DNA from 4 places in the Mesorhizobium sp. M0340 genome. Region 4 is predicted to be linked to each of the others. Evidence: predicted binding sites of a transcription regulator. Region 4 holds the regulator's gene; each other region holds the start of a gene.
What was found. Region 4 encodes PhoB, which activates phosphate uptake and scavenging genes when phosphate is short. Its sites were predicted from a motif close to TGTCATNNANCTGTCAT; they were not measured.
Positions count from the first base shown of each region.

Region 1: the regulator PhoB is predicted to act here: its motif matches at 2,986-3,002, upstream of NKI79_RS01735 (esterase-like activity of phytase family protein).
Region 2: the regulator PhoB is predicted to act here: its motif matches at 3,098-3,114, upstream of NKI79_RS06370 (ceramide glucosyltransferase).
Region 3: the regulator PhoB is predicted to act here: its motif matches at 2,074-2,090, upstream of NKI79_RS15880 (RNA degradosome polyphosphate kinase).

Region 1 is NZ_JAMYRR010000001.1:337,557-342,008, forward strand. Features, by position in the region: gene NKI79_RS01725 (MATE family efflux transporter) at 1-284, opposite strand, end outside; gene NKI79_RS01730 (L,D-transpeptidase) at 484-1,272, shown strand; gene NKI79_RS01735 (esterase-like activity of phytase family protein) at 1,420-2,898, opposite strand; gene NKI79_RS01740 (LacI family DNA-binding transcriptional regulator) at 3,207-4,232, opposite strand; gene NKI79_RS01745 (Gfo/Idh/MocA family protein) at 4,428-4,452, shown strand, end outside.
Region 2 is NZ_JAMYRR010000003.1:339,527-343,978, reverse strand. Features, by position in the region: gene NKI79_RS06380 (2'-deoxycytidine 5'-triphosphate deaminase) at 1-329, opposite strand, end outside; SAM riboswitch at 464-541, shown strand; gene NKI79_RS06375 (O-succinylhomoserine sulfhydrylase) at 612-1,802, shown strand; gene NKI79_RS06370 (ceramide glucosyltransferase) at 1,839-2,993, opposite strand; gene apaG (Co2+/Mg2+ efflux facilitator ApaG/CorD) at 3,222-3,614, shown strand; gene NKI79_RS06360 (Hsp33 family molecular chaperone) at 3,621-4,452, opposite strand, start outside.
Region 3 is NZ_JAMYRR010000009.1:179,753-184,204, forward strand. Features, by position in the region: gene NKI79_RS15880 (RNA degradosome polyphosphate kinase) at 1-2,001, opposite strand, end outside; gene NKI79_RS15885 (zinc-finger domain-containing protein) at 2,151-2,396, shown strand; gene NKI79_RS15890 (FAD-dependent monooxygenase) at 2,416-3,648, shown strand; gene NKI79_RS15895 (TIGR02117 family protein) at 3,664-4,335, opposite strand; gene NKI79_RS15900 (metal-sensing transcriptional repressor) at 4,440-4,452, shown strand, end outside.
Region 4 is NZ_JAMYRR010000019.1:54,515-58,966, forward strand. Features, by position in the region: gene pstB (phosphate ABC transporter ATP-binding protein PstB) at 1-660, shown strand, start outside; gene phoU (phosphate signaling complex protein PhoU) at 693-1,400, shown strand; gene phoB (phosphate regulon transcriptional regulator PhoB) at 1,417-2,106, shown strand; gene NKI79_RS24230 (ROK family protein) at 2,116-3,360, opposite strand; gene xylF (D-xylose ABC transporter substrate-binding protein) at 3,645-4,452, shown strand, end outside.

The sequences.
Region 1 (4,452 bases), on a different contig from region 4:
GGCAGATCGCGGGCGCCGACCGATTGCGCGACCAGGATGGTCGCCGCCATGCCGATGCCGAAGACGGTGCCGAGGATGAGAAACAGCACGAGGTTGGCATTGGACGTGGCGGTCAGCGCCGCTTCGCCGAGGAAACGACCGACCCAGACGGCATTGATTGAGCCGTTGAGCGACTGCAGAACATTGGAGCCGAGCACCGGCAGGGCGAACAGCAGCAATGTACGCGGGATAGGTCCACTGGTGAGGTCGCTGGTCCGCCGGCGTGCGGGCATCTTGTCGTCCATGGCAGGCAACTCGGCGAAGGCTTATCTTGAGTCCGGTCCGCAATGATTGCCGATTTAACGAGACAGGTCGACGCAGCGTTGCGAATTCCGCCTGGCGTGCCTTGATCCAATCATGTTCTCAAAGCTTCCGGAATCGTATATTGATCCTGCACGCGTGGGGCCGCATCTTTCCTAGATCTCATGGGCAAGCCGGGGGTTCATGTCCGATATTCCGCTGTTTTTTGAGCGCCTGAACCGGCGTGCGTTTCTTGGTGCATCCGCTTTGGGCGCGGCCTCCGTGGCTCTTTCGGCGTGCACCACGACGGACGTAGCGGCGCCGCCAGTGACCGCGGCGCCAAGCGATCCGGCTTTCGGCGATGCCGCAAGTATGTATGCGGCGCGCGTCGACGAGGGCTATCAACTGCCGGCAATCCCGGTAGCCAAGGTCGATCCGAAATTCGTGCGCCAAATCGTGTCCGATCCGACCGGAGAAAAACCCGGCACGATCGTCGTCGATACCTCCGAGCACTTCCTCTATCTGGTGCGCGACGGCGGCAAGGCAATTCGCTATGGCGTCAGCCTCGGCAAGGCCGGTTTCGGATGGACCGGCAGCGCCGTGGTTCAGGCGAGGAAGAAGTGGCCGGTCTGGACGCCGCCGCCGGAGATGATCCAGCGCCGGCCGGAACTGGCGAAATACAAGGACGGCATGCCGCCCGGCCCGCACAGCCCGCTGGGCGCACGCGCGCTATATCTCTTCCGCGACGGCAAGGACACGATGTACCGGCTGCACGGCACGCCGGAGTGGGATTCCATCGGGAAGAACGCTTCCTCCGGCTGTGTGCGCTTCATGAATCAGGATATTATCGACCTCTACAGCCGCGTCGACGGCGTCGCGCCGGTCTTCGTGCGCCCGAACCTGTCGGCCGCCGGGAAGATCGCCGCCGTGTCGGACAGGACGGCCGAGCCGATCGATGCGGGCGTGCCAAAGGACGCGGAGATGTTGAGGTAAGTGCCGTCGACGGATCATCAGTCTTAGGTTTTGCAAACCCACTAGAACACAATCCTTGTCCCGGCGAGCCGCAACTGAAGGGCCCGACCGTTCGATCGTGCCAGGCAGGCGGCCGCGGTAGGCGCCTCCGCCGGCCGGGGGGTGTCGCTACTTCCCGGCGAGGCCTGGAAGCGTGACCTGATAGACCAGGAACATCGTGTCGACATCGGCGCCATCTTCGGCCTTGTAGGCCGCGCCGACCTGGAAGCCGTCCTGGGTGAGAAAGTCATTGTCGTTGGCGACGAACAGGAAATAGTCGTCGGGCCGTGTTGGATCGAGGACGCTCACCACCGACATCGCCTCCCACTTCTCCGAAAGGTTGTTGCGGTCATTGGGCGCGCCATTGTGCAGCCCGAAGCGGCCGAGCTCGGTCTTGTCGTTGATGTCGATGAACGGCGTCAGCTTGGCCGGCGTCACCGAGGGATCGAGCTCACCTTTGGGCGCAACCGGCTTGTCCTTGTCGAACTCGGTGCCGGCGATGTCGGTTGCCGCCGACACATCGACGACGCTGATCTCGCGATAGAGCGAGGTGTCGCCCTTCACCCCCTGGCCGTTGCCGCTGTCGCGCGCCAGCATCAGGAAGGTCTTGTCCGACAGAGCCACGATTTCGCTCTGCGCGGCAATCTTGGTCTTGCCCTTGGCATCGGTGAACACCGGCAGCGGCACAACATATTCATGCGCAAGCTTGAGTTGGGCCGGATCCGAGGCATCGTAGACCAGCGCGCGCGTGTTCTGGCGCGTCGAAGCGGAATCGCCGCCATCCTGTCTGGGGGCCGATTGCAGCACAGCGATCAGGAACTTCCCGTCCGGCGTCAGTGCCATGCCTTCGAGGCCCTGGTTGTTCTGACGGCCGGTTTCGGGATCCGTCGGATCTGGGTCTGCCGCGCCCGGTCCCGGATTGTTGGACGCGAAGTTCGGCGTTCCATGACGCATCGGGACAAGCGCCGCCGGCGACTGCGTTGCCGACATCAGACGCCCATCGGCGGAGAAGTGGTAGATGTTCGGACCATATTCGTCCGAGATGAACATGGTGCCGTCGGGCAGCCGCACGATCGCCTCGTTATCGAGCGCGAGCTTGCCGTTGGCTTCGGGCAGGATCGGCATGTCGTCGGTCGCGGCGCGCACGCCGTTGAGCGGATCGAGGCCGGTTGCGTCGGCGCCCTTGTCGTCGGTCAAAAGCATGGTGTCGGCAAGGGTTGCCTTGAGGCCCGACTGTTCCTGGCCGGCGGCTGGTGCCGCACCCGGTGCGATCGGGGCGAATTCGATGGCAATCGTGTTGATGCGCGGACGGTAATCGGTGGTGCCGACGACATTGTAGCCACGATCCGGCAGCAGCCACAGCGAGCCCTTATAGCCATCGGCGCCATGCGTCCAGCCGGCAGCGTCGATCGCCATGCCCGAGCCGGAGCCAAACGTCTCGCCGAACTTGTCCCTTTGGCTGGCCGGGATGCGACCGACACCGACCAGGCCCTTGTTGACGAAGCTGACGCCGCCGACGGTCGCTGCGTTTTCAGCCAAGGCCGGAGTCAAGGCGGTGACCATCGCCAGCGCGACCGCGAGGGACGCGTTTCGGTGCAGGTTTTTCATGGAAATCCTCTTTGTGACAAGACAGCCGAAGCGGGCGTCGCATCGACATGCCGCCAGCGCTTTCCGAAAAAGGTCTAGGACGCGAACATGATACTTGCGTGACAGAGGGCGCTTGTTCCTTCGTCCCTTGTGGGAGAAGGTGGATCGGCACGCAGCGCCGAGACGGAAGAGGGGTGCTGGACGGAGTGCCTCGGTGCCGAGCTGGAGCACCCTCATCCGACCGAGCTGAGCCTGTCCTCTGGCTTGCCGAAGGCAAGACCCGTGGGCTCGGCCACCTTCTCCCCAAGGGGAGAAGGGAAGTGCCACGGTCAGTCGCTGTCGCGCGCGATCAGCTGCAGCGGCCAGACTTCACGGATGATGCGTGCGCCTTCGGCGCCGGCGTAAGCCGGGATCGATGCCAGCAGCATTTCGGCCAGCCGCTCACCCATCGGCTCAAGCGCCGGGCGGAAGCCGGTCAGCGCCGGCGAAAAATAGCGGCAGAGCGGGGTGTCGACGATGACGATCACCGCGATGTCGTGGCCGGGCTTGATGCCCGCCTCGGCCAAAGCCTTGCAGCCGCCAAGCGCCATCGCGTCATTGTTGAAGATGATGGCGGTCGGCGGGTCCTTGGAGCGCATGACCTTCGGCGTCACCGCGTAGCCGCCGGCCTCGTTGATGAAGCCGTCGGCGATCAACTCGGGGTCGAATTCGATGCCGTGCCGCCGCAACGCCTTGCGATAGCCGGCGAGGAACAGATAGCCGAAATTGAGATCGAGCGACGGGCGGATGGCCGCGATGCGGCGGTGACCGCGCGCGACAAGACGATCGACCGCGTCAGCACCGGCTTTTTCGAAGTCGAGGTCGAGCGAGGGGTAGGCATCGCCGCCGGAGCGGCTGCGGCCGAGCGTTGCGAAAGGGAAACCGGCCTGGGTCAGATAGTCGATGCGCTCGTCCTCGCGCCGCGTCCAGGCCAGCACCACCGCATCGGCCCGCCGGGTCTCGACGACACGGCGCAGGCGCTCCTGCTGATAGTCGCCCGGCGCGCCCATCACCACGATCAGGTCGAGTCCGCTTTCGGCGAGCTTGGCCTGCAACCCGGTCAGGAACGGAATGAAGAACGGCTCGCCATATTCCTGATCGCCCGGATGCGGCTGCAGCATGAAGGCGATCGAATGGGTGGCGCCGCGCCGCAAACTGCGGCCGGACTGGTTCGGCGAATAATTCAGCTTCTTGGCTGCATCGAGCACGCGCTGGCGTGTGTCGGCGTTGACGTCGGCGCGGCCGTTGAGCGCGCGCGACACCGTGCCGATCGAAATGTTCAGGTGACGCGCAAGGTCGTGAATGCTGGACGCCAAAGGACAGTTCTCCCCCTTGCTTGGCTAGCACCGGCTGCTCTTCAGGCCAAGCCGGCATCACGTTTTTCGCTATCGGCCGATTGACATTCTACGCCATCGGGTGTGTTCTCGTAAACGTTTACGGAAAAACATTCACGGCCCTGCCGTGAACGCCGTAACGATCGGTCTGGAGGGGCCGAGAGGGAGGAGCACTGGATGATCAATGTCGTCCTGGTCGGCT
Region 2 (4,452 bases), on a different contig from region 4:
GTCGAGCTTTTCGGGTTGGCGGAGGCGGAAATATGGGCGGGCAGCGCCAGGCTTTCGAGCAGCGGCACGATGTAGACGCAGCCGGTTTCCAGCACGGCACCTCCGGCGAGGTTGATCTCGTGCAGCTTCAGCCGGTCGAGCTTGTCGACAACCCTGTGGTCCGGGCCGGGCAAGAAGGAAGCACGCACTCGCCAGGCCTTGTCGCCGAGCCTGAGGTCAAGGCTGGCCGGCTGGATCTGATCGGCATCGAGCATGTGCGGCGATTTCAGCGCACCCGTCTGGAACAGCGCGGAAATATCCTGATCGGGAAGAATGCCTGTCTGCCGCAAGGGTCTGGCTCCGTTCGAACGCCGGGCGAGGTCTTGTTCTGTCGCAGGTCCGACCTGGACGCCTTTGGCACCTGCTTGGTACAACCCTCTTAATCATGCCGGCAATTGACGCAAGCGTGGCGCGGGTCTAAAGCTCGTTATCCCGTGGTGATTTGGCCGGTCGGCTTGCAGCCACGTTAAACAAGTCGCTAAAGGACCGTCGGGCCGCAAGGCCATATGGACCGGTTGCGACTTTCGCGGCCGGTTTTTTGTTGTTTGGACCAATTTTGGTGTTTGGATGGAATGATGACCAAGAAGCGCGACTGGAAGCCTCAGACCGCACTCGTGCATGCCGGGACGCTGCGTTCCGGCTTCGGCGAGACCTCCGAGGCGATGTATCTCACCCAAGGCTATGTCTACGAGACGGCGCAAGCGGCGGAGGCCCGCTTCAAGGGCGAGGAGCCGGGCTTCATCTATTCGCGCTATGCCAATCCGACGGTCGACATGTTTGAGAAACGCATGTGCGCGCTGGAAGGAGCCGAGGACGCGCGCGCCACGGCATCCGGCATGGCGGCGGTGACGGCAGCACTGCTGTGTAGCGCCAAGGCGGGCGACCATATCGTGGCGGCGCGCGCGCTGTTCGGCTCCTGCCGCTGGGTGATCGAGACGCTGGCGCCGAAATACGGCATCGAGGCAACGCTGGTCGACGGCACCGACATCGCCAATTGGGAAAAGGCGGTCAAGCCAAACACCAAACTGTTTTTCCTGGAAAGCCCTACCAATCCAACGCTGGAGGTAGTCGACATTGCCGCCGTCGCGGCACTTGCCAATTCGATCGGCGCCAGGCTGATCGTCGACAATGTCTTCGCTACGCCCTTGCAGCAGAAACCGCTGCAACTCGGCGCCCACATCGTCGTCTATTCGGCCACGAAGCATATTGACGGCCAGGGGCGCTGTCTTGGCGGCATCGTTCTGTCGGACAAGAAATGGATCGACGAGAACCTGCATGACTATTTCCGCCACACCGGCCCAAGCCTCTCGCCCTTCAATGCCTGGACGCTGCTGAAAGGCCTGGAGACGCTGCCGCTACGCGTACGCCAGCAGACGGAAAGTGCCGGCCGCATCGCGGATTTCCTGGCCGAGCGCCCGCAAATCGCCCGCGTCATCTATCCCGGCCGCGCCGACCACCCGCAAGCGGCCGTGGTCAAGAAGCAGATGTCGGGCGGCTCGACGCTGATTTGCTTCGATGTGAAGGGCGGCAAGCAGGCGGCCTTTGCCTTCCAGAACACACTCGACGTCGTGCTGATTTCCAACAATCTCGGCGACGCCAAGAGCCTGATCACCCATCCGGCGACGACCACACACAAGAACTTGACTGATGAAGCCCGCGCCGAGCTCGGCATCGGACCGGGAACGCTCAGGCTGTCAGTCGGCCTTGAGGACGCCGACGACCTGCTCGAAGACATCGAGCAGGCACTGAGAGTTGCCGGATAAGGGCTGGCCGAACAGAGGCGAGCGGGGACGTGCCGATCAGGCGCCGGACGGGGTCTCTTCCAGCTCCGCGACGGTCTTTGTCTGGATAGTCATCACGTTGCCGCGCCAGTCGACGGCGCCGCTCAGCCATCCGCGCGCCCAAATGGCGGGAAGCATCAGGTCTCGTGCCATCATCGCCGGGATCGTGCGCGGCGACAGGTGCCATCTCTTGGCCGAGGCCAAGGCGCATTCCGGCAGGTAGGCCGCGACCAGCACGGCGATGGCGGTGGCCGGCAGGCTGACGCCGGCGTCAGCCGCCGCGATCAGCGCCAGCACCAGCGGCGGTGCCGCGCCGATCAGGATTTCGGGAGCAAAGAACAGTGCAAAGGTGACGCGGCGCAGCCGCGCCCAGCGCGCCTGCCGCGACCAGATTTCGCCAAGCGTGCGCCGGCCGAGCGGCTGTTCGAAGGGAGAGGCGACAAGATTGACCCGCAGTCCGAGCCCGTTGACCAGCTTGGTCGCGGCGGCGTCCTCGGCGATCTCGGCAGCAAGCGCGCGGATGCCGCCATTGGCATCGAGCATCGGCTTATTCCACAACATGCTCTTGCCCTGGGCGAAGCCGAGGCCGAGCGCCTCTCCAGCGTACTGCCAGCGTGCCTGCAGCGTGTTGAGAAAGGCGCATTCGACCTCCCCCCAGAAGCCGTCCGGCCGCGAGCCGATTGGCGTCGAGCAGACGAGGCCGGTGTCATGCCGCCACGCCGCCATCAGGTGCTGGACGTAGTCGCTCGGCATAAGCACATTGGAATCGGCAAGGATGACCCAGCGATAACGCGCTGCCTCCCAACCCTTCACGCAATTGTTGAGTTTTGGATTGCCGCTGATGCGGTCGTCACCGACCAGAAGGCGCGCGCGAATAGCTGGAAAGCGCGCCATTGCGGCAGTGATCGGCTTGACCACCGGGTCGTCGGCATGGGCGACACAGAAGATGAGTTCATAGCGCGGCCAGTCGAGTGAGAAGGCGCGCTCCAGCGTCTCTTCGGCAAACGGCTCGACGCCGCGCGCCGGGATGACGATCGATACCGGCGGCGCGTTGGCCGCCGGCGGTGCAATACTGGCTGGTCGCTTCAGCTTCTGCGAAGCTAACAGGATGCTGGCGAGATTTGAAAGAAGGAGGGCTATGGAAAGGAGGGCGGCTGCGAATGTCGGTTCCATCGAGATCTGGTCACTCCAGAAATGCCGGCCGCATGACAGCCGTTTTCAACAATTCGACAGAACGCTGAGTCGTCCGGCACAAGCCTGCACACCATCATTGTCATGTGTCACTCAAATGACATTGTTTTTCGGCACCTGCGCTTGAGATCGGGCAAGAAGATGCTGCGCATCGTTGACCAAACTGCGCTGAGCATCGAAAGTTCCATCTACATTGCTTTGGAGCAGTTTATGTACAGCGCCGTCACCCGCAACATCGAAGTGCAGGTCAGGCCGTTCTATCTGGAGGATCACTCCGATCCGCCGCAAAACCGCTATGTCTGGGGCTACCAGGTGACCATCGACAATCAGTCGGATGAGTTCGTGCAGCTTCTATCACGCTACTGGCACATTACCGACGGTACCGGCAAAGTCGAGGAAGTGCGCGGCCCCGGGGTCGTCGGCGAGCAACCCGGACTCAACCCCGGCGACAGCTATCAGTATACGTCCGGATGCCCGCTCTCGACCCCGTCCGGCATCATGGTCGGGCACTACACAATGCGCAACAAGCGGGGCGAGACGTTCGACGTCGCCATCCCCGCCTTCTCGCTCGATTTGCCGGGCACGCGGCGCACCGTCAATTGACCGCCGTCATCCAGCCGCTGCAAACTCCGCCGGGTCGAAGTCATATTGCTTCGAGCAGAATTCGCAGGCGACGTGAATGCTGCCATCCTCGCTGCTGTCCCTAATCTCCTCGGCGGAAAAGTCTTCGAGAATGCCGCGGATCTTCTCCCTCGAGCATGAGCACTGGTCGGCGACCGGCACGCCGCCGAACACGCGGACGCCATGCTCGTGGAAAAGCCGGTAAAGCAGCCGTTCGGCGCCGATCGTCGGATCGATCAGCTCGGTCGGTTCAATGGTGCCAAGCAGCGCCAGCAGCTCCTGCCAGGAATTGTCGGTCGGGTCGTGGATTTCCTCACGCGGATCGCCGTCGCCCCCGGGAAGGTCGGGTACGCGCATACGCTCCGCCGACTGCGGCAGGAATTGTGCCAGCAGGCCACCGGCCCGCCATTGCTCGCGGGCACCGCCGACGCCGGGCGTCAGAAGCTTGGCAACCGAAAGGCGGAGGTCGGTCGGAATCTGCTCCGACTGGCGGAAATAGGTGCGTGCGGCATCTTCAAGTGTGACGCCGTGGAGCTGGACGATGCCCTGGTAGCGCTGCGTGTGAGCGCCCTGGTCGATGGTCAGCGCCAGGACACCGCTGCCGATCAGCGTCTGCGGTGACGTCTCGCCGGCCGAAGTCAAAGCCTGCAGCCGGTCGGCATCGAAGCGGGCATACGCGCGCAGCGCGTGCGGCGTGGAGAAATCGGCGACCAGCATGTCGACCGGCCCATCGGTGCGGGTCTGCAGAATGAACTTGCCCTCGAATTTCAGCGAAGTTCCGAGCAGTACCGTCAGCACACAGGCTTCGGCCAGGAGCCGG
Region 3 (4,452 bases), on a different contig from region 4:
GTCCATGATGTTGCCGAGCATGATCTGGCCGAGAACCTGCTCATGCACAGTTGGATTGGTGATCGGCACCATGGTCTCGACGCGGCGGTCGAGATTGCGCGGCATCAGATCGGCCGAGGAGATGTAGACGATCGCCCCGTCCGAGGGCAGGCCGTGGCCGTTGCCGAAGCAATAGATTCGGCTGTGCTCGAGGAAGCGGCCGACGATCGACTTCACCCTGATGTTCTCCGATAGGCCGGGCACCTGCGGTCTCAGACAGCAGATGCCGCGCACGACGAGATCGATCTCGACGCCGGCGCGGCTGGCATCGTAGAGCGCGTCGATGACGATCGGGTCGACCAAGGCGTTCATCTTCATCCAGATGCGGGCCGGTCTGCCCTCCAGCGCGTGGCTGATCTCATCCGAAATGTGCTGGAGGATGCGGTCGCGCAGCGTGAACGGCGAGATGGCCAGCCGCATCTGCTCGGCCGGCTCGGCATAGCCGGTGATAAAGTTGAACAATTGGGCGACATCGCGCGCGATTGTCGGGTCGGTGGTGAAGAAGGACAGATCGGTGTAGATGCGAGCGGTGACCGGGTGGTAGTTGCCGGTGCCGAGATGCACGTAATTGCGCAGCCTGCCGTCCTCGCGCCGCACGACCAGCGACATCTTTGCGTGGGTCTTCAGTTCGAGAAAGCCAAAGACGACCTGGACGCCGGCGCGCTCGAGGTCGCGCGCCCAGCGGATGTTGGCCTCCTCGTCGAAGCGCGCCTTGAGCTCAACGAGGGCGGTCACCGACTTGCCGGCCTCGGCGGCGTCGACCAACGCGCGTACGATCGGGCTGTCGTTGGAGGTGCGGTAGAGCGTCTGCTTGATCGCCACCACTTCCGGGTCGGCCATTGCCTGGCGCAGAAACTGCACCACCACGTCGAAGGATTCGTAAGGGTGGTGGACGATGATGTCCTTCTCGCGGATCGCGGCAAAGCAATCGCCGCCATGCTCGCGGATGCGCTCGGGAAAGCGGGGATTGTAGGGGGTGAATTTCAGATCGTCGCGGGCGACGGCGACGATCTCCGAGATCTGGCTGAGCGCCAGCGGACCGGTGAGCACGCTGATCCGGCTGGCCGAGACGCCGAGCTCGCCGGCGACGAAATCGCGCAATTCGGCCGGCATCGACCTGTCGAACTCGATGCGGATGACCGAGCCGCGGCGTCGCCGCTTCAGCGCCGTCTCGAACAGCCGCACCAGATCCTCTGATTCTTCCTCGACCTCGATATCGCTGTCGCGGATGATGCGGAACGTGCCGGAGCCCTTGACCTCATAGCCGGGAAACAGCTTGCCGATATAGAGACTGACCGCCTCTTCGAGTGGAATGAAGCGGACATGATGCTTGCGATCCGGCAAACGGATGAAGCGCCTCAGCGCCACCGGCAGGCGCAAAAGCGCGCTCATTTCCTCGCCGTTCTTGCGGTGGCGCAATTGCAGCGCCATCGAGAAACCGAGGTTGGGAATGAACGGGAACGGATGCGCCGGGTCGATCGACAGCGGGGTCAGGACCGGAAATACCTGCTCCTGGAAATGGTCCTCGAGCCAGGTCTTCTCGTCCTTGGTCAGCGCATCGCGGGTGATGCTTTCGATGCCCTGTTTGTCGAGCAGCAGCATCAGCGCCGAAAGGCTGTTCTGCTGGTCCTCCTGCAGGCGCTCGACCTCGCGCAGCAATTGTTCGAGCTGCTGCTCGGGAGTGCGCCCATCCGGGCTCTTCAGCACGATGCCCTCGCGTACCTGACCGGCAAGACCGGCGACGCGGACCATGAAGAATTCGTCGAGGTTGGCAGCCGATATCGACAGGAACCGGACGCGCTCGAGCAGCGGATGATTGGCGTTCAGCGATTCTTCGAGCACGCGCCGGTTGAATTGCAGCCAGGAAAACTCGCGGTTGACGAAGCGGTCGGGATTGCCGCCTTCGCGGCTCGCCGCCTCGACGGTGATGAATTCGCTCTGCACCGGCTTCAGTTCGTTCATGGTTTCCGCTCTTCCCACACCGTTCGACGACCACAGCCTTAACCGGCTTAACTTATCCTCTGACAGGCTTTTGCGACAGTTTCATTTCATCGATCTTGCAAAGAGACGGGTTATGATCCAGATGCAATCGACAAGATCAGGAGACGACGATGGCAGGCGGTTCCATTCCCCATTTCCAGAACGATGCGGGCTATCCGGCAATCGACATCGGCGTCAAGGAATTCATGTGCACCGGCGCCAATCCGCCTTTCGACCATCCGCATGTATTTCTCGATATGGGCGACGACAATGAAAAAGTCTGCCCCTATTGCTCGACGCTCTATCGCTATTCGCCCAAGCTGAAGGCATTGGAAACGCAGCCGCCGGGCTGCCTCTATATCGACCAGGCCGCCTGATTCTTCCGCGACAAGCCTGATGCGAGAAACGCAGTCCCGGCAGGTGGTCATCGCCGGGGCGGGCGTCGCCGGGCTGACGACGGCACTGGCCTTCGCCGAGCGCGGCTATCGGATAAAACTGTTCGAACAGGCGCAGCACCTCGAGGCTGCCGGCGCCGGCATCCAGCTTTCACCCAACGCGACACGCATCCTTCGACAATTCGGCGTACTCGATCGGCTGCTGCCGACGGCGGTGCGGCCGGAGGCGGTCGTGCTGAAGGATGCCGTCACGCTGCGCGAACTGGCACGCGTACCGCTTGGCCAGGTGGCTGAAAGGCGCTGGGGAGCACCCTATCTCGTCGCCCACCGCGCCGATCTGCAGTCAGCGCTGATGGAGCGGGTAGCCGAGCGGTCCGAAGTCGAGCTTGTCACCGGTGCCCGCGTCGGCGGCGTCGCAACCGGACCGAATGGCATCACCACAACAGTCGAGATTGCCGGCACGACCATCGAAACCGAAGCATCGTTGCTGGTCGGAGCCGATGGCGTCTGGTCGTCGGTGCGAGAAACGCTCGCCCGCAAGGCGGCCGATTTCCGGAGAAGCCGCTTCTCGGGCGAGCTTGCCTGGCGCGCAACGGTGGCCGCGGACAGCCTCGCCGGACAAGCCTTCAGGGTGATCGGTGCGCCCGATTGCGTTACCACATTCCTCTATCCAGGCTTCCATATGGTCGCCTATCCGGTCAGCCGTGGCGCGGTCTTCAACCTCGCGGCCTTCACCAAGGGCGAGCGCATCGCCGAGAGCTGGTCGGGGCATGCCGACCCCGCCATCCTCGCCAGCGCCATGCGCGGTACCGCGCCGGCGCTGGTCCGTCTGGCGAGCGAGGCCGCGCCATGGACGGCATGGCCGATCCATACCGTCGAGCGGCGGCGGTGGACGACGCCGGAGGGCATAGCGCTGATCGGCGATGCGGCGCATGCGATGACGCCGTTTGCCGCACAGGGAGCGGCGATGGCGATCGAAGACGCGGTAACCCTTGCCGGTTTCGTTGCCACCTCGCCTGCCGATCTCAGCAGCGCGCTTGTCGCCTGGGAACAGGCGCGGCAGCCGCGCGTCGCCCAGGTCGCCCGCCGCGGCGCCCTCAACCGCCTCGCCTGGCATGCGGCCGGGCCGGTGGCGATGGCCCGCAACCTGTTCCTGGCGATGCGCTCACCCGAAAAACTCGCCGCTGATCTGGACTGGCTCTATGGCTGGCGGGCGGACGCTCGGCGGTCCTAAGTCATCGGAGCCTTGTCAATTGTAAAGCCGCATCGACAGGCTAAGCGAGGCCGGCAGCGGGTTCCACCAGCCGGTGCGCAGGCCGGCGGTGCGCAGTGCCGCCGCCGCCCAGGTGTTGCAGCCGACCAGCGCGTTGAAATGGCCATTGGCTTCGAAGAAACGATCGAAACGGGAATAGGCCGCATCCTCGATCGGTTTGGCCCCGTTCGGTCCGTGCTGAAAACTCACTGCAATGAAATGGAGCAGCGCCGCAAAGCGTTCCTCACTTACGTCGAAGCCGGCGACGTCGGGATGCGGCTCGGTGATTTCGCCTGAAATGTCGACATGCATCACCGAGGCATCGACGGTCAGCGCCTTCATCACCGGCACTGCCTTCAGTTCCGACCAGGTCGGCGTCTCGAGATAGAAGGCGCGGCCGCCCCAGCCGAAGACGATGTAGCGGACCTCCGCCATGTCGGCCGGAATGCCGGCATCGACCAGGAAGTGGAAGCGCCGGCGCACATCGTCGTCGACCGGGATGGCGATGTCGGTGTGGATCGGATTTTTCAGCACCACGATGCGGTGGCTTGCGCCGATCGGATCGGCAGCGGCCGCCGGCCAGAGCGGGCGCGGCAGCAGCGTGCCCAGCGCCACCGCAAGGACTGCTGCAACGACCAGCAGGCCGAGAAAACGAGCAAGCTTCTTCATGGGGAAGGCATAGGCCAAGCAATGTTCAAGGTGAAGCCTCTCCGGAAATTGCACAGCTGACTTAAAGCTTGACGCGTATCCTCCCGGGGAGGATATGCAGAGGCATGTCAGATCACC
Region 4 (4,452 bases):
ACAGCCTTCATCGGCCCTTCGGGTTGCGGGAAATCGACGCTGCTGCGCGTCTTCAACCGCATCTACGAGCTCTACCCGAAACAGACCGCCGAGGGCCAGGTGCTGCTCGACGGCAAGAACATTCTCGACCGGTCGCAGGATCTCAACCTCCTCAGGACAAAGATCGGCATGGTGTTCCAGAAGCCGACGCCGTTCCCGATGTCGATCTACGAGAACATAGCATTCGGCGTCAGGCTCTACGAGAATCTCGGCAAGTCCGAGATGGACGGCCGCGTCGAGCAAGCGTTGAAGCGGGCCGCGCTGTGGAGCGAGGTCAAGGACAAGCTAAACGCCAGCGGGTTGAGCCTGTCCGGTGGCCAGCAGCAGCGGCTCTGCATCGCGCGCACCGTGGCAGTGAAGCCGGAAGTCATTCTGCTCGACGAACCGGCTTCGGCCCTCGACCCGCTGTCGACGGCCAAGATCGAGGAACTGATCGACGAGCTGCAAGCCGACTACACGATCGTCATCGTCACCCACAACATGCAGCAAGCGGCGCGCGTGTCGCGCCAGACCGCCTTCATGTATCTGGGTGAACTGGTCGAGTTCGACCGGACCGAGAAGATATTCACGTCGCCCCGCGAGAAGCGCACGCAGGACTACATCACCGGCCGCTTCGGCTGAGCCGTTCCGATCATGCATATGAGGACAGGACCATGGGCGAACACACAGTCGCTTCTTTCGACGAGGATCTCGAGCAGATCAGCAAGCTGATCCGCGACATGGCCGACCTCGCCGGTTCGATGGTCGGCGGGGCGACCAAGGCCCTGTTGAATTCCGACAACGTGCTGGCGCAACGCGTCGTCTCCGACGACGCCATCATGGATGCGCGTCAACGCGAACTGGACGATCGCGCCATCACCCTGATCGCCAAGCGCCAGCCAATGGCTCACGATCTGCGCCATGTCGTCGGAGCGATCCGCATGGCCGGCGACCTCGAACGCATCGGCGACCTTGCCAAGAACATCGCCAAGCGTGTGAGCGCGGTCGGCCTCAGCGTCACGCCGCGCGACCTATCGCATTCCATCGATGCGATGGCGCAGCTAGTGCTCATCCAGGTGCAGGGCGTCATCGAGGAATATGCTGCAGGCGATGCGGCCGCGTTGGCCAAGCTGCGCGCCGCCGACGAGCGCATCGACGTCAAATACACGTCGGTGTTCCGCGAGCTGTTGACCTACATGATGGAAGATCCGCGCAACATCACCGCTTGCACGCATCTGCTGTTCTGCGCCAAGAATCTCGAGCGGATCGGCGACCATGTCACCAACATCGCCGAAAATGCGTACTATGTGCTGACCGGCGAGCAATTGCCGGTCAATCGTCCGAAGCAGGACGAAACGACAATGCCTGCACCGGTGACATGATGGGGGTGCCCAGCCGATGATCGCACCACGCATAATGGTGGTGGAGGACGAGGAGCCGTTGGGCGTGCTGCTCCGCTACAATCTCGAATCCGAAGGCTACCAGGTCGAGGTGGTGACACGCGGCGACGAAGCCGAGATCCGTTTGCAGGAAAATGTGCCCGACCTTCTGGTGCTCGACTGGATGATACCGGCGGTTTCCGGCATCGAGCTCTGCCGCAGGTTGCGCGTGCGCCCCGAAACCGAGCGGCTGCCGATCATCATGCTGACCGCGCGCGGCGAGGAGAGCGACCGGGTGCGCGGTCTTTCGACCGGCGCCGACGACTATCTGGTCAAACCGTTTTCGACACCGGAATTCATGGCCAGGGTCAAGGCGCTGCTGCGGCGCGCCAAGCCGGAAGTGCTGTCCAGCGTGCTGAAGGTCGGCGACATCGTGCTCGATCGCGAATCGCACCGGGTTTATCGCAAGAAGAGCGAGATCCGGCTCGGGCCGACCGAATTCCGGCTGCTCGAGTTCATGATGCGGCATCCGGGCCGCGTCTTCTCGCGTAGCCAGTTGCTCGATAATGTCTGGGGCGAGACGATCTATATCGACGAACGCACCGTCGACGTGCATGTCGGGCGGCTGCGCAAAGCCGTCAATAACGGCCGCATGCCGGATGTCATCCGCACCATCCGCGGCGCCGGCTATGCGATCAGGGAAGATTGACCCGCCTGGTCAGGCGACGTTCCTTCTGACGCCGGGCCTCATTTGCGCGCCCGGCGCGAAAATCTCCTGGTCGACGAAGCTTAACGCCCGCATCGCGCAGCCTTCGCGGATCAGCGGCAATTCGTTTGGCTCGGTGTCGAAGGAGATCGAGCCCGAATGCTGGCCACCGGCGGTCTGGGCGATGGCCTTGCGCAAGGCCGGCTCGATCAGATCGAAGGCAGCGGCACTGGCGCCGACCATCGCGACCGGTGCTGGATCGATCAGCGCGAACAGCGAGCCGAGACCGAAACCCAGCGCTTCGCCGGCCTTGCGGTAGGCCTCGCGTTCCGGCCCATCCTTCTCGCGCGCGCGGGCCGCCAGAGCGCGCATGTCGGCGTCGCTGACGTCGGCGATAGGTTCGCTGTCTTCGCTCATCTGCCTGGCGTTGCGCCAGATGGCATAGTTGCCGGCATAGGCTTCGACGCAGCCGCGCCGCCCGCAACGGCAGAGCGCTCCGCCCGGACGATGGATCATGTGGCCAAATTCGCCGCCCGAGGAATGCGTCCCGGTGAACAGTTCGCCCTTCAGCACAAGCCCCATACCGATGCCATGCGAAAGCAGGATGGCGATGAAGTCGTCGCGATAGCGATCCGGATCGCGCCAGCGCAAAGCCACCGCCATCATATTGCAGTCGTTCTCCACCGTGGCCGGGATACCGAATTCGTCCTCCAGCATGTCGGCAAAGGCGATGTCGGTCTGCGGCGTGATCGGCGACCACAGCATGGCGCGTGCAGGGGAGTCGGTAATGCCCTGAATCGCCAGGGCGATGCGGGCGACACTGCGGACGTCAAGGTCTGGGTCCTCAAGCCGGCGCCGGACGATGGCCCTGCATTCGCGGATCAGTTCGTCGCGCGGCATGGTCAGCGTGTCCAGCCGGCGCTGTTCCTCGGCGACCACCTGTCCCGCATAGTCGATAATGGCGGCCGACAGGAAATTCAGCGACAACACCACGGTCAGCACCGCCGCCGCTTCCGGGTTGAGGGCGAGGCCGACCTGCGGACGACCGCGTTTCAACGAAACGGGCTCACTTGCCTTGCTCTCGGCGAGGATGCCTTCCCGTATCAGGTCGGAGGAGATCGCCGATATGGTTGAATGACTGAGGCCGGTGGTGGCTGCGATCTCCGTACGCGATGGCTGGCCGGCCCGGCGCACCGCCGAGATCACCATCGCCCGGTTGCGCCGGCGCAAATCGTCGTGGCGGATTCCGACCGACATCGTTTTGCTTTCCTCCCGGTTGCCGCGGCCGCTCATGAACCGGAAGCCGTCGGTAATGTCCGACAAATAGTGTCAGATGCGGCAAATAGTGTCAGATGCAGGTGGCGCTGTCATCGTTTATTCCGACGCTCGAAAAAACTCGCAGAGTCATCAAAATCCATCACAATCGATGTTGACAGCAGCCGGAGATCGGGCCAGTATTTTTTCGAGGCTCGAAAAAATTAGAGCTTCCAAGCTGGTCGTTGAGCAATTGGTCACGCCGTACGCGGCGCAGGGAGGATATGATGAAGAGATTCACGACCGCCATTCTGGCGGGTGTCGCCATGACGCTGGCGCTGGCGTCGGTGGCGCAGGCGAAAGACAAGGTCATCGGCGTTTCCTGGTCGAACTTCCAGGAAGAGCGCTGGAAGACCGACGAGGCCGCAATGAAGGCGGCCATCGAGGCCGCCGGCGACAAGTATATTTCCGCCGACGCACAGTCCAACCCCGGCAAGCAGCTCACCGACGTCGAGAGCCTGATCTCGCAGGGTGCCAATGCGCTGATCATCCTCGCACAGGATGCCTCGGCCATCGGGCCGGCCGTGCAGAAGGCACTGGACGAAGGCATCCCGGTCGTCGGCTATGACCGGCTGATCGAGAACAAGGACGTGTTCTATCTGACCTTCGACAACAAGGAAGTCGGCCGCATGCAGGCCCGCGAAGTCTTCAAGGTGAAGCCGGAAGGCAATTACGTCTTCATCAAGGGTTCGGGTTCCGATCCGAATGCCGATTTCCTGTTTGCCGGTTCGATGGAGGTGCTGAAGGAGGCCATCGACAGCGGCAAGATCAAGAATGTCGGCGAGGCCTATACGGACGGCTGGCTGCCGGCCAACGCTCAGAAGAACATGGAACAGTTCCTGACCGCCAACGACAACAAGGTCGATGCCGTGGTCGCGGCCAATGACGGCACCGCCGGTGGCGTCGTCGCCGCGCTGACGGCGCAAGGGCTGGCCGGATCGGTTCCGGTCTCGGGCCAGGACGGCGACCACGCCGCACTGAACCGCATCGCGCTTGGCACACAGACCGTGTCGGTGTGGAAGGACGCGCGCGAGC